Regions from separate parts of the Absicoccus intestinalis genome, predicted to be linked through region 2. Evidence: predicted binding sites of a transcription regulator. Region 2 holds the regulator's gene; the other holds the start of a gene.

Region 1 (7,597 bases), on a different contig from region 2:
TTCAATTTGCCAATCGCTGTCAATAAAGATCCTTCGACTAAGAAAATCTGAATTGCACATAAAACATAAACGATAACAAGAACACTAAGCAAAGGTAATAAATCAGATAATGTATGAGAACTAATGACACGACCAATCAATGCCAATACAGCATATGGCGTATAATCAATCAAATAACTAACGACGGTACCTAAGATTTTATTGGTGGCATCCACAAATTGTTTAAAGATCTTGATATCGGTTTCGCCATATTTGATCAATGCGTTATAGGCAAGGGCAACAAAGATAGCAAAAAGCACGATGGGTACGATTTCTCCATTCACATAATGACTGGCTAAATTGGATGGAAATAAATTTGTGATCGTATCAATAAAAGATGGAACTTCTTCTGCTTTATAGTCTGTAGCTAGTTGATATTGGAATCCTTTTCCAATATGGAAGAAGACACTAAACAATAAAGCGAATGTACTCGCAATCAATGTATTCAATAGTAAGAAACCAACGGATTTTAAGCCAATCTTTTTCAAGTTAATCTTTTCCGTTAGATTAGTAATGCTGGAAATAATACTAAAGAATAGTAATGGAACAACGATGGCACTGATCAATCGTGTATAGATCGTTCCGAAAGCAGAATAGTAAGTATATTTATTCTTAAAGGCAAGACCAACGATCACGCCAAGACCAACGGCAAGGAAGGTTGCTTTGGTGAAGCTCCAATCTTTTTTCTTTCGTAAGTACCAAATAATCGCATAAAATACAATGACAAGGCCTAAAGCGGCTAATTCTAAAATATCTATATTCATGTTTCTCTCCTCCTGGTAAATATTTATATGGTTATGATTTGAACCAACACATTCGTTTATTTATCGTGCGACAACACATCGAAACCACCTCTTTCTTAAAACACACATATCTTATGTGATTACTATGATAAAGCGTGTACGTATGCTTTGTCAAATAATATATATAAAAACTATAGGAATAATATGAATAATTCATAACTCCAATCGATGAGGTTGCGAAAACAGAGAGGAAATTCTATTCTGAAACAGAATGAACTTAGAGAGAAGGAATAACATGACGATTCACTTTACTGAAGAAAAACGATTTACTCAAAATCAAGTCCAACAGTTATTTTTATCTGTTCATTGGATATCGGGTCAATATCCACAAAGACTATATAACGCATTGATGCATTCTTCTACGGTCATTACGGCATGGGATGATGAGCGTTTAGTTGGATTGGCACGGGTGTTGGATGATAGTTAAATGTTGGCGTATATACACTATGTATTGGTCGATCCGGCTTATAAGGGACAGGGAATTGCGGGGCATATGATCGAAAGGATCAAAGAAAAATACAAAGATTATTTGTATATCGAATGGATGCCCGAAGAATCAAAAAACGCTTCCTTTTATGAACGATTTGGCTTTGAAGTCATGGATGATGGCATAGCGATGCAACGTTGTAACTTCGCGAATAAACGATAAAAAAACCAGCTCTTTCGAGCTGGTCGAATGCCTATTCGATCGAAATGGTTTCATGATTTTCAATGGCTGCTTGTTTGTCAGGAACCGTAATTTGAAGTTCACCATTTTCGAAGTGGGCCTTAACATCTTCTTGTTTAACATTGTTGCCGACATAGAAGCTACGACTGTAACGTCCATAGTGGCGTTCCTGACGAATCAATTGACCATGATCATCTTTTTCATCATGATTCTGGTCGCGGCTTGCTGTGATATTTAATACTCCATCATTCAATTCAATTTGGATGTTGTCTTTGTTTACACCTGGCACTTCCATATTGAATTGGATATTGCCGTCTTTTTCTACGATATCTGTTTTCATGACATCGCCACCAGACCATTGCGTATCAAAGAAATCATCAAATAAACGATCAAATGTTGGATAGTACATCATAATATCACCTTCCTATTATTCAATAGAGATATACTGTTTCGTGTCTTCGATCTTTTTGGCTTCCGTTGGTAAAGTAATCGTTAATTCACCATTATCAAAGGAAGCTTTGATATCTTGTTGATGATAGTTGTCACCTACATAGAAACTTCTCGATTGTGTTCCGGAATACCGTTCTTTACGAACAATGCGACCTTGATCATCTTTATCATCAGTACTGCTTTGTTTTGTTGCTGTTACTTTCAAATAACCATCACTCAATGCAATTTGAATATCTTCTTTCTTGTAGCCGGGTACTTCCATGGATAATACATAGTTTCCATCTTTTTCTACAATATCAGTTTTCAATACACCGGCTTGGTTGGTAAAGCCACCATTAAAGAAATCGTCAAATACACGTCCGAATCCTGGATAATATGTCATGATCTATACCTCCTTATTCAATTGTGATCATTTTGTTGTTTGTTTCTGGCTCTTTAACTTCCTTTGGCAAGGTAATTTTTAATTCACCATTATCGAAAGAAGCTTTGATATCTTCTTGATGATATCCATCGCCAATATAGAAATTTCTTGAACAAGTACCTTCATACCGTTCTTTACGAACATAACGACTATTCGAATCATCGTGATCGATCTTTCGTGTTGCACTGACTTTCAAATAGCCATTGCTCAATTCAATTTGAATATCTTCTTTTTTTACACCGGGAATGGCCATGTTCAATTCATACATTCCATCTTTTTCATGAATGTCTGTTTTCAATAAACCAGTTGGTTCATCGGTAAAGAAGTCATCAAATAAATGATTCAATGGATAATATCTCATATATCTGCACCTCCAATTTCTTTCTACGAGTATAATAGCACAAAAATTAGCAGAGTCAATATAAAAGTGCTAAAAAGTTTATTTTTATAATTTATGGCAGTTATAGATTAAAAGTGCTAAAAACAGGCCTACCCATGTAGGCCTGCATAGTCTTCCTTCCATTGTGCTAATGAAAGCTTTTTATAATTTTCATCAATCAAAACCTTACCAAAGTTTTCATACAACTCCGTCGATGTGGTCTTGATCTCAGGAATCTGCCGTTTTAAGGACTTCAAGAAACGCTTGGCTTCTTCGGTTTCTACATCACCAATCCGAATTTCTTTTCCATTGATGGTCTGAACATAAAAAATGGTATAGTGCCGAGATTCTTGACCACTCAATCGCGTGATCATTTTTCTGGGAATGTAGACCTTTCCCATATAGACCCAATGCTTCGATATACAAATATCGGAAGGCAAGTAGGCTCTTTTGATCAGTGAAAAAGACAATTTATGAAAGGTTTCCGATTTTAGAATGGCTTCTAATTCTTTATAAGAAAGCTTATCTTTGACAACTTTTAAACTTTCAGGAATATAGAGATAATAGATGATAGCCCCCAATACACCTGCAATCACAATAAAATTAAAGTGTACGAACCAAGGATAGGTACCATGAGCCAAAAAGAATATATACTGCATCAACCAGATGATTTCTAAGAGGATGCTCCCTATCCATAAGAATTTTCGTTTTTTCGTATATTTTTCTGTAATCATATTTCAACCTCGCTAAAGGGTATTATACGCTATATGATATAATGGAGCCAATGAAAATACTTTGTCCAAATTATGTAAAAACAATTCTAGATACATTCCATCAAGCTGGGTTTCAAGCCTATATTGTGGGTGGTTGTGTACGAGATTCCTTATTAAATAAAGTACCCCATGATTATGATGTGACGACCAATGCCAAACCCGAACAAGTGCAGGCACTATTTGAACGAACCATCCCTACAGGTATCGATCATGGAACCATTACGGTCATGAGCGAATGTCCTGTTGAAGTGACGACATTTCGACAAGAATCGATGTATTCCGATCATCGACATCCGGATCATGTAGCATTTGTGAATGATTTGATTGAGGATCTGGCCCGTCGTGATTTTACGATCAATGCCATGGCTTATGATCCTATCCTTGGTTTGGTCGATCCATTTGGAGGACAGACCGATTTAGAAAAACACATCATTCGAGCGGTTGGTAATCCATATGAACGTTTTCATGAAGATGCTTTGCGAATGTTGCGTGCCCATCGATTTGCCGCACGATTTCATTTTCAAATCGAAACACAAACCAAAAAAGCCATCCAACAATTGCACAAGGATATTCAATATGTATCGGTGGAACGAGTTCGCCATGAAATTTTAGAAATTTTAGCTGCCAATCCCTATGAAATTGAGAATATGACATTATTATTGTCACATTGGATGCCAGAATTAGAATCGTGCAGAACATGTCTCCAACAAACCCCTTATCACGATACAAATGTTCTGCACCATATTTTAAGAGCAATCAAGCTATTGGATCCATTTGATGAAACATTGGCATGGACCTTGTTGTTTCATGATCTAGGAAAACCAGCTTGTCATACCAATAAAAATGGAATTGATCATTTTAAAGGCCATCCAGCCATCGGTGCAGAAATTGCCTGTCGTATATGTAAAGATCTGAAGATGACCAATGCCCAACAAAAAATCATTCCTGCCTTGGTTTATTATCATGATGAAAAGATGAAAGATCCATTGGCTTTCATTCGCAAATTTCGAATACAAAAACATTGGAGCGATGCCTGGATCCGACAATTATTCATTGTGAAGCATTGTGATATCATGGCTCATTCGGCCTATGGACAACAAACGATCAAACAATTAGAAGCCTTGGAAATAGGCTACGAAACTTGTGATCGACCAATGGATCTGGCACATCTTGCCATCCATGGCAAAGACATTTTGGAAAATACGCCACTTTCAGGTAAACAAATTGCGGATGCGTTACAAGCTTGTTTGGAATATGCGTTTGACCATCCCGAAAAGAATCACAAAGAAGATTTATTATTGTATATAGAATCGAGGCCAGCATGGAAATAGGAATCTTACTTTTATTGATCTTGGTTTTGTGTGCTTTGATCGTATTGATCTTGCAATTAAAGAACCAACAAACCAACAGTCTTCAAATGATGATGAAAAGTCAGGAAAGTGCAACCCATACACAAGATATTTCGCATCAATTTGACCATATTCTCCAACAAATTCAAAATTTACGTAGTGAACAAAGTGTATCTTTTCAAACGATGGATGCGATGGATGCCCGATTGGATTCGATCAATCGGATCATGACCAACACCAAGGCGCGAGGCAATTGGGGTGAATATCAGCTGGATGCTTTGTTGGAAATGTATGCCGGATCCAATCCCGAAATCTATACGATGCAGTATCATCTAAAAAATGGAAAAATTGCTGATGCCATCTTACATCTTCCAGATACGCAAAAGGTATTATGTATCGATTCAAAGTTTCCCATGGAAAACTATATATCGAAACAAGATCATTTATTTATGCGAGATATGAAGAAACATATCGATGATATTGCCGATAAATATATTACGTATGAAACCGTGGATCAGGCCATCTTATTTTTGCCTAGTGAAGCCATCTATCAATTTATCTGTGCCAAACAAGTTGATGTATTAAACTATGCCCTACAAAGGCATGTTTTATTGACATCCCCCACGACATTGATTGGGGTAATCTATACATTATTAGCCAGTACGCGTGATTTTTACCGTGCAAGTCACATGGAAGAAATGGAATCTGCGATTCTTTCTTTACAGGAAGACATCAATCGACTATGTTTAAGAAGTGAAAAGGCGGAAAAAACATTGGATACGCTACAAAAACAATTTCATGATGTATCCATTTCTGCTCATAAAGTAGGCCAACGTATGGAACGTATGGCAAATGGAAAGAATGATGAACTATGATGCATGTATTAAAAGGAGATATTACCCGTTTGGATTTTGATGTGATCGTCAATGCCGCCAATGAACAATTGGCACCGGGTGGTGGTGTTTGCGGAGCTATCCATCAAGCGGCTGGAAAAGCGTTAGCTGCCGAATGTTGGAAATTAGGTGGGTGTCGTACTGGACAAGCCAAAATGACCCATGCGTACGAACTGCCTTGTAAAGCAGTGATCCATGCGGTAGGACCAATCTTTTCTGGATCTCCTAAAGACAAAGAATATTTAGAAGCTGCATATTGGAACAGCATGGTGCTGGCCTATGATTTCATGACAAAAAATCACATGGATCATTTAACCTTGGCTTTTCCTTGTATTTCAACGGGGATTTATGGCTATCCCAAAAAAGAAGCTTGTCAGATCGCAACACGAACAGTGCAGCGGATGTATACGCAATACAAGGCCACACGACATATCGATGTGACCTTTGTGTGCTATGACGAAGAAAACTATATGCTCTATAAGGAAGCATTGCACCTACGATGAGATCCATGGTGGAAAGATCACATGACTTTTTGAAAAAAGTTTTGCACCCACAAGCCATTTGTATTGATGCGACCTTAGGCAATGGCAAAGATGCACAATATTTTTTAGCGCAAAAGGTAAAAAAAGTCTATGCGTTTGAGATTCAAGAAGATGTGATTGAAAAGACAGAAAAAGCAATTTCGAATCCGCGATTGTTTGTATACCACAAAGGACATGAACATATGGATATCATCCATGAACCAGTGGATGCCATCCTTTTTAATTTTGGCTATTGTCCCCATGGCAATCCAGAAATTACGACTTTACCGGATACAAGCCTAGAAGCCGTACAAAAAGGAATCCAATTGTTGCGTGAAAAAGGACGAATGGCCTTGGTTTTTTATGCGCATAAACAAGCCAATCAAGAACAGAAAGCCATTGAAAATTATGTATCCACATTGACGAGTTGCGATGTATGTAAAGTTCAAATGATGAATCATGATGCGCCCTATTTAATCGAGATCGAAAAAAAGTAACGTTGGACAAACAAAATAAAATGTACATTTGATTTTAAAATGTAAGCGGTATAATATGCACGTCAAGTATATTCATATCATACGAGGAGGTGCATGTGTGTATGTTGTATGAAGTAGAATTTTTGTCTTATAATCAGCGTGATCAAGTGCAAGGTTGGATCTATGTGCCTGCTGCCAAGCCCAAAGGCATTGTGCAATTGGTTCATGGCTTTGGGGAACATTCCCGTCGTTATTTGAAGATGATCGTGCAATATTTGGATGCAGACTATATTGTTGCTGCCGATGATCATGTAGGACATGGTAAGACTGCTATTGTCAATCATAATAGTTGGGGTGATTGGGGTGACAAAGGATTCCACACCATGATGGAAGATGAACACAGTCTACATGATCTTGTCGTTGAAAAATTCCCAGATCTTCCGTATTTCCTGTTTGGACATAGCATGGGATCTTTCATAGTTCGTGACTACATGTCAAAATATGGTGATGATTTAGCCGGAGCAACCATTTGTGGAACGACCGGTGTCTGGCCGGATCTTAAAAAAGGGATGCAGATATTGGAACAAGATGTGGCCGAACATAAAGGCAATGAATCCGATCCAGAAGCAGCCAATGCCTTAATGGGTTGGATGTTTGGCCGTTGTAAAGAAGGTGTGAAATTAGGCAATGAATGGATTTGTTCTGATCCAAATGTACAATATGATCATGCCAATGATCCATTTGATGCGTTCACCAAACCAACCACCAATCGAGCTTTCTTATATTTTGCCCAAATGATGGATTACATTTCCAGTGTGGATTGGGC
Region 2 (7,597 bases):
GATGTATGACGATGCTCCAGATCTTTAATGACTTCTGGATATCGTTTCAACAGTACACGCAATGTCTTCATGTTTTTTTGTGGTTGTTTGCGATAGGATGCGGGTTGCGTCAACAAAACAACTTGTTTCTGATATCCCAAAGAAAACATTTTTTTATAAGGGATCGGATCGGACACACCACCATCATAAATGGTATATCCATCCACATGGACGGGACGAGCAAATACCGGAATCGATGCGGATCCACGAATCCAAGTCAGATCATTATCTTTGCCATCGATGCAACGATGATACAATGGATCACCTGTATTCGCATCGGTTGCGACCACATAAAAATCCATTGGATCTTTTTTAAAGGTTGCTGAATCAAACACATCTAATTTTTTTGGCAATCGATCATAATCAAATTCTGCACCATATAGATCTCCTGTCAAAAATAAAGAACGAAAACTACAATATCGCCAATCTTGACAATATTTCTTATTGTAGCGTAACACTCGATAGGGTTGATGCGATTTCAGATTGCACCCAAACGTAGCCCCAGCCGAAACCGCAATGGCTCCATCAAAGGTAATGTTGTTTTCCATCCAAACATCCAATACACCGGCGGTAAACATACCACGCATGGCACCGCCTTCTAGTACTAATCCTGTTTTCATTCATCATCTTCCTTTCGGAATGCTTGTGCATATCCATGATCTTCTCTAAAGCCTTGATATAAAGGGGCTTTTTCAATCTTTTCAATATGATATGGCGTGGTTTGATAAACATAATTCAGCCAATTTCGATACAACAAATTCGCATGAGAACGCCATGTCAAGATCGGTCTTTGATGCGGATCATCATTAGGAAAATAATTTTCGGGTACATGAATGGGTTTTCCGGCATTCACGTCACGGAAATATTCTTGGGCTAATGTATCCACTCCATATTCAAAATGACCCATCACAAAGATCTGACGATATCCCTTGGTCACAATGATCGTTGAGCCTGTCTTTTTGGATCGTGATAAAACAACCAAACGATCTTCTTTTGCGAGTTCTTTCTCATCAATTTTGGTATGGCGTGAATGCGGAACATTATGGATCTCATCAAAACCATTGGTCAAGAAATCATATTCATCGCACAATTCATGTGGAAAGATCCCAAATAGTTTTTCCTTCAATTGATATTTATGGATACCATAATGATAATACAATCCCGCTTGTGCGCCCCAACAAATATGCATCGTAGAAAGCACGTGACTCTTGGTCCAATCAAAAATATGGGTCAATTCTTCCCAATAGTCCACGTCTTCAAAGGGCATTTCTTCAACGGGGGCACCCGTAATGATCATACAATCGTAATAATTTTCTTTTAATACATCCCAATTTTCATAGAACTTTACCAAATGATCTTTGCTCGTATTCTTTGATTCATGACTCGAAACTTTCATCAGATCAATATCCAGCTGCAAAGGTGACTTACTTAAGAGTCGCAAAATTTGGGTCTCGGTCTCAATTTTTTTAGGCATGAGATTTAAAATAACTACACGCAAAGGTCGAATACGTTGACGACGTGCATTCTCATCATCAATCGCAAATATCTTTTCACTTTCTAATATTTCCTTTGCCGGCAATTCATTTGGAATATTAATAGGCATAGTTTTTTGGCTCCTTTTGTCGTTTAGTACTATTCTACAACGAATTTAAAAAAAGAACAGTGTTTGGCACTGTTCTACTTAAAAGCACGCTTAAAACGTTCGAACGGCGATTCCGACTGTCCATCGCGAATTTTTTCATACAATTCCCGATCTCGTTTGGATACTCGCTTTGGAATTTCAACTTTGACTTCTACATATTCATCGCCCGTACTTCCACGACGAGATTTTACACCTTTGCCTTTTAGACGGAATTTCGTATTGGGCTGGGTTCCCTCGGGAATCTTTAATTCAACATCGCCATACACCGTAGGCACTTGGATCTTCGTACCAATGGTCACATCAATGGCACTGACCGGTACAGTGATATAAATATCATCGCCCTGTCGTTTAAAGGTTGAATGTGGTTTTACATGGATCTCAATATATAAATCACCATTTGGTCCACCATTTACACCACGTTCTCCTTTACCGGCAATACGAATCTGTTGACCGGATTGAATACCTTGTGGAATCTTGATATCCAATTTTTGACGCTTATGCTCATAACCCTTACCATGACACTGATGACAAGCATGCGTTACTTTCTTACCAGTACCATGACATTCTGGACAAACCGTTTGTTGCTGGATGACACCAAACATACTTCTTTGTTGGGTCATGACATATCCGGTACCATGACAGTGTGGACAGGTTTGTACATCCGAAGGACTTTCGGCACCTGTTCCATGACAATGGCTACAAGGCTCATCCACTTCAAGCGAAATGGTTTCGGTCTTGCCAAAGATCGCATCCATAAAATCAATGCTCATCTGCATGACGCGATCATTTCCTTGACGTGGTGTATTGGCTTGTCGACGTGAGGATTGACCAAAACCACCAAAACCACCACCAAAGAAAGAACCAAAAATATCATTTAAATCGCCAAAATCACTATAACCACCAGAGAATCCTTGACCAAATTGACCATCGACACCTGCATGACCAAATTGATCATATTGTGCACGTTTCTTTTCATCACTTAAGACTTCATAGGCTTCATTGATTTCCTTAAATTTTTCTTCTGCATCAGGCGCTTTATTCACATCCGGATGATATTTCATAGCCAATTTACGATAGGCCTTTTTAATTTGATCCGGTGTTGCATCTCTCGAAACGCCGAGCACTTCATAATAGTCTCTTTTTTCATCTGCCATGAGACATCATCCCTTTCTTTGTAGACGCATAGAGTTCCACAATTGTGGAACTCTTAAAAAACTAGTTCTTTTCCGTGTATTCGCCATCAACAACATCATCATTGGTGTTATGATTTGAATCATTGGATTGTGGCTGACCGGCTTGTTCATACATAGAGGCACTGGCTGCTTGTGCTGCTTTTTCCAATGCATCCAATTTTGTACGGACATCGTCCATATTATTCTCATCTAATGATTTTTGCAAGTCATCGCGCATTTTCTTTACTTCATCGGCTTGCTTTGCATCGATCTTATCTTTGTTGTCTTCCAACGTTGCATCGATCTGTGCGATCAAACCTTCTGCACGGTTACGTAAATCAATTTCTTCTTTACGTTTTTCATCCGCCTCTTTGTTGTCTTCGGCTTCACGAACCATACGATCGATTTCTTCATCACTCAAACGAGAAGAGTTCTGGATCGTGATATTTTGTTCCTTGCCTGTAGCTTTATCTTTGGCACTGACATTTACGATACCATTGGAGTCGATATCGAAGGTAACTTCAATTTGAGGCACACCACGACGAGCTGGCGCAATTCCGGTCAACTGGAATTTACCTAATTCTTTGTTGTCGTTGGCCATTGGTCTTTCACCTTGTAAGACACGGATATCAACGGCAGGTTGGTTATCGGTAGCTGTAGAGAAGATTTGTGACTTACTCGTTGGAATGGTTGTATTACGTGGAATCAATACGGTCATTACACCACCCATTGTTTCAATACCTAAAGACAATGGGGTAACATCCAACAACAAGACATCTTTGACATCACCACTTAAGACACCACCTTGAATGGAAGCACCAATCGCAACAGCTTCATCTGGGTTGACACTGTGGTTTGGTTGTTTACCTAATTCACGAGCAACGGCTTCTTGTACCGCTGGGATACGAGTCGAACCACCAACTAACAAAACTTGATCCAAGTCACTAGGGCTCATATTGGCATCATTCAATGCATTACGGATTGGTTGCATCGTACGATCAACCAAAAACTTTGTCATTTCATCAAAACGTGCACGTGTCAACGTCATATCCAAATGCAATGGACCAGCAGGACCTGCAGAGATAAATGGCAATGAAATTTGTGTCTGCATGACACCAGACAAATCTTTCTTAGCTTTTTCAGCAGCTTCTTTTAAACGTTGTAAAGCCATTGGATCGTTCTTCAAATCAATACCATTTTGTTTCTTGAAATCTTCAGCCATCCAATCTACCAAAACGTTATCAAAATCATCTCCACCCAGATGGGTATCCCCATTGGTAGACAATACTTCAAATGTACCATCGGCTAGATCCAAGATGGAAACATCAAATGTACCTCCACCTAAGTCATAGATCAATACTTTTTGTTCTTTATCTGTTTTATCAATACCATAAGCCAATGCAGCAGCTGTTGGTTCGTTGATGATACGTTTTACATCCAAACCAGCAATTTTACCAGCATCTTTTGTTGCTTGACGTTGCGCATCATTAAAGTAAGCAGGAACGGTAATAACAGCTTCTGTTACTTTTTCACCTAAATAATCTTCGGCATATCCTTTCAAATATTGCAGGATCATTGCAGAAATTTCTTCTGGTGTATATTTCTTTCCTTCCGCTTCGACTTTCTGGCTTGTACCCATCAAACGTTTGATGGAAGAAATCGTATTTTTATTTGTGACAGCTTGACGCTTAGCCGCATCACCAATGATCTTTTCGCCATCCTTAAAAGCAACAACACTTGGCGTTGTCCGATTACCTTCAGGGTTTGGAATTACTTTTGGCTCTTTACCTTCCATTACTGCAACACAACTATTTGTTGTACCTAAGTCAATACCAATAATTTTCGACATAATCAATTCCTCCTTTATTCGCTTACTTTCACAAGTGCAGGTCGCAAAATGCGATCTTTTAACATATAACCCTTTTGCATCACTTCAATGACCATACCTGGCTCGGTATCTTCTTTCTTTTCTTGCATCAAAGCCTGCATGGTATTGTGATCAAATGGTTTTCCTTCGGCATCAATTTCTTTCACGCCTTCGTTTTCCAACACACGCTGCAACTGCTGGTAGATCATTTCGAATCCCTTTACATAGTTTGTAAGTTCTTCATTTTCTGAATCCACCTTGATGGCCATTCCCATATTGTCCACAATTGGTAATAGCTCTAAACCAGCTTGTTGAAAACGATATTTCTTCGCATTATCCGCTTCTTTTTGTAGACGCTTTTTCATATTTTCCGCATCCGCATACGCACGAGCACGATCATTTTTTGCTTGTTTCAACGCAGCTTCCAATTCTTTGATCTTTTCATCTCTTGGATCCACCTTGTTGATCTTTTCTTTTACTTTGTCTTTGACCGATTTCTTTTCTACTTGCTCTTTCGTATCTTTCGGTGATTTGACATCTTCCGCTTTGACCTCTTCGTCATTTGTCTTTTTCGTTTCCTGATCCATCGGAAAAGCCTCCTTCCGTAAACACATCTTCAATTACATCGCTCATATAATCCATTAGCGCAACCACTTTCGAATATTGCATTCGATTGGGTCCCACGACCATCAGTTGCCCCTCTTCGTCATTCTTCACATGAAATTTGGTGGATACCACCGAGACATCGCCAATCTGTAAGACTTCATTTCGCTCACCTACATGAATGGCAATATTTCCTTCTTGATCCGTCCATTTCTGAAACAGATCACTATTTTCCAAAATTTTCATCAATTGCTTCAATTTTGAAATATCACTAAATTCTGGTTGATACAACATGTTGCTTCGACCAGATACCGCAACTTTCTCCGTCGCAAATTTCATAAACGCAGTCACAAAAGCTTCAAATAAAACTTCACTTCGAACAATTTTAGCACTCATCAATGGCTTGATTTCTTCCATTTTCGATATCACTTGATTGATGGGCGTATCTTTTAATTGGTCATTGAAGATATCGCAACAGGTTTTCATATCATTAACGGAAACATCTTCATCAAATTGAAACATCTTATTTTCAATATGACCCGTATCCGTCACGATGATCGCCACTGCACTTCGTGCATTGATGGGAATCAATTGCACATTTTGTAAGGTTTGTTGCGAACTATCCGGTCCCAATACGATACTCGTAAGATTGGTCATGTCGCTAAGGACATCACAACTTTTCTGAACCATTTCATCCAATGAAAATTGTCTTTCCGAAAATACTTGTTGGAGGGACACTTTCGTTGGCATATCCAGATCCGTGACCATCAAATGCTCGACATAATATCGATATCCCAATTGTGAAGGAACTCGACCACTTGAAGTATGGGTCTTTTCCAATAATCCATATTTCTCCAATTTAGCCATTTCATTTCGAATGGTGGCTGAAGAAACAGGAAAATCCAGTAGCTCCATCAACGTCTTCGAACCAATGGGTTCTGCACATCGAGTAAACTCTTCAACAATGGTTTTAAATATAACTTTTTGTCGTTGTGTCAACTCCATGAAGGGACTCCTTTCTAGCACTCTTATTCCACGTCTGCTAACAGTATATCACAATAATTAGCACCGTCAACTAAAAAGTGCTAAAAAGTTGATAAAAAAAAGAGAGAATGATTTTCCCTCTTTATGTCACTTGTTCAAATTGACTATTGTACAATTTCGCATAGAAACCATTCTTTTTCAACAACTCTTCATGATTTCCTTGTTCAACGATATCTCCATTATTGATGACCAAGATCGTATCGGCATCTTTGATCGTAGATAGACGATGTGCAATCACAAAACTCGTTCGACCTTCCATCAAATGGTCCATCGCTTTTTGGATCAATCCCTCCGTTCGTGTATCCACACTGGAAGTGGCTTCATCCAAGATCAAGATCTTATGATCAGCCAATATTGCCCGCGCAATGGTCAACAATTGTTTCTGTCCTTGTGAGATATTGCTGGACTCTTCATCCAATACGGTTTGATAGCCATCCGGCTGTTGCATGATGAATTCATCGGCATGAGCGGCTTTGGCCGCGGCCATGACTTCTTCATCCGTGGCATCCAAACGACCATAACGAATATTTTCCATGATCGTGCCATGGAATAACCATGTATCTTGAAGGACCATGCCCAACAAGGAACGCAAGCCATTGCGATCAAATGTACGAATATCATGTCCATCAATGGAAATGCTTCCACTATTGACATCATAGAATCGCATCAACAACTTGACCAGGGTTGTCTTTCCGGCTCCGGTTGGCCCAACAATCGCAATTTTTTGGCCATTCATAACTTTTGCGGAAAAATCATGAATGATGACTTGATCCGGATCATACCCAAATCGTACATGATCAAATGTCACTTGCCCATCTAAATGGGTTGGATCGGTTGGATCTTCTACGGTTTGTGGTTCTTCTTCTTCCTGTAAGAATTCAAAGACCCGCTCACTGGCTGCGGTACTGGATTGTAACATATTCATGATTTGCGCAATTTGTTGGATCGGCTGCGTAAAGTTACGGATATATTGGAAGAACGATTGGATATCCCCTACTTCAATGGCTTTTTGAATGACTAAAAAACCACCCAATATCGCAATGATGACATAGCCTACATTACCGATAAATTGCATCATTGGCATCATCATGCCTGAGAAAAACTGACTTTTCCAAGCACTTTCATACAAAGAATCATTGGCCTGTTTAAACGTCTGTAAGACTTCTTCTTCTTGATTGTATGCTTTGATCACATTTTGTCCAGCAAACACTTCTTCCACTTGGCCATTGA

Evidence for each region. Region 2 encodes HrcA, which represses chaperone genes, less so after heat shock. Its sites were predicted from a motif close to TTTTAGCACTNNNNNNNNNNNAGTGCTAAAA; they were not measured.
Region 1: the regulator HrcA is predicted to act here: its motif matches at 2,786-2,816, upstream of MOZ64_RS10000 (Hsp20/alpha crystallin family protein).

The regions. Positions count from the first base shown of each region.
Region 1 is NZ_JALBUS010000019.1:13,039-20,635, reverse strand. Features, by position in the region: gene MOZ64_RS10025 (dicarboxylate/amino acid:cation symporter) at 1-803, opposite strand, end outside; gene MOZ64_RS10020 (hypothetical protein) at 1,078-1,269, shown strand; gene MOZ64_RS10015 (GNAT family N-acetyltransferase) at 1,270-1,491, shown strand; gene MOZ64_RS10010 (Hsp20/alpha crystallin family protein) at 1,523-1,921, opposite strand; gene MOZ64_RS10005 (Hsp20/alpha crystallin family protein) at 1,937-2,341, opposite strand; gene MOZ64_RS10000 (Hsp20/alpha crystallin family protein) at 2,355-2,741, opposite strand; gene MOZ64_RS09995 (hypothetical protein) at 2,870-3,493, opposite strand; gene MOZ64_RS09990 (CCA tRNA nucleotidyltransferase) at 3,544-4,863, shown strand; gene rmuC (DNA recombination protein RmuC) at 4,854-5,756, shown strand; gene MOZ64_RS09980 (macro domain-containing protein) at 5,753-6,277, shown strand; gene mnmM (tRNA 5-(aminomethyl)-2-thiouridylate-methyltransferase MnmM) at 6,283-6,792, shown strand; gene MOZ64_RS09970 (alpha/beta fold hydrolase) at 6,894-7,597, shown strand, end outside.
Region 2 is NZ_JALBUS010000002.1:132,923-140,519, forward strand. Features, by position in the region: gene MOZ64_RS01890 (patatin-like phospholipase family protein) at 1-659, opposite strand, end outside; gene metA (homoserine O-acetyltransferase MetA) at 656-1,642, opposite strand; gene dnaJ (molecular chaperone DnaJ) at 1,717-2,835, opposite strand; gene dnaK (molecular chaperone DnaK) at 2,897-4,702, opposite strand; gene grpE (nucleotide exchange factor GrpE) at 4,717-5,307, opposite strand; gene hrcA (heat-inducible transcriptional repressor HrcA) at 5,279-6,328, opposite strand; gene MOZ64_RS01920 (ABC transporter ATP-binding protein) at 6,450-7,597, opposite strand, start outside.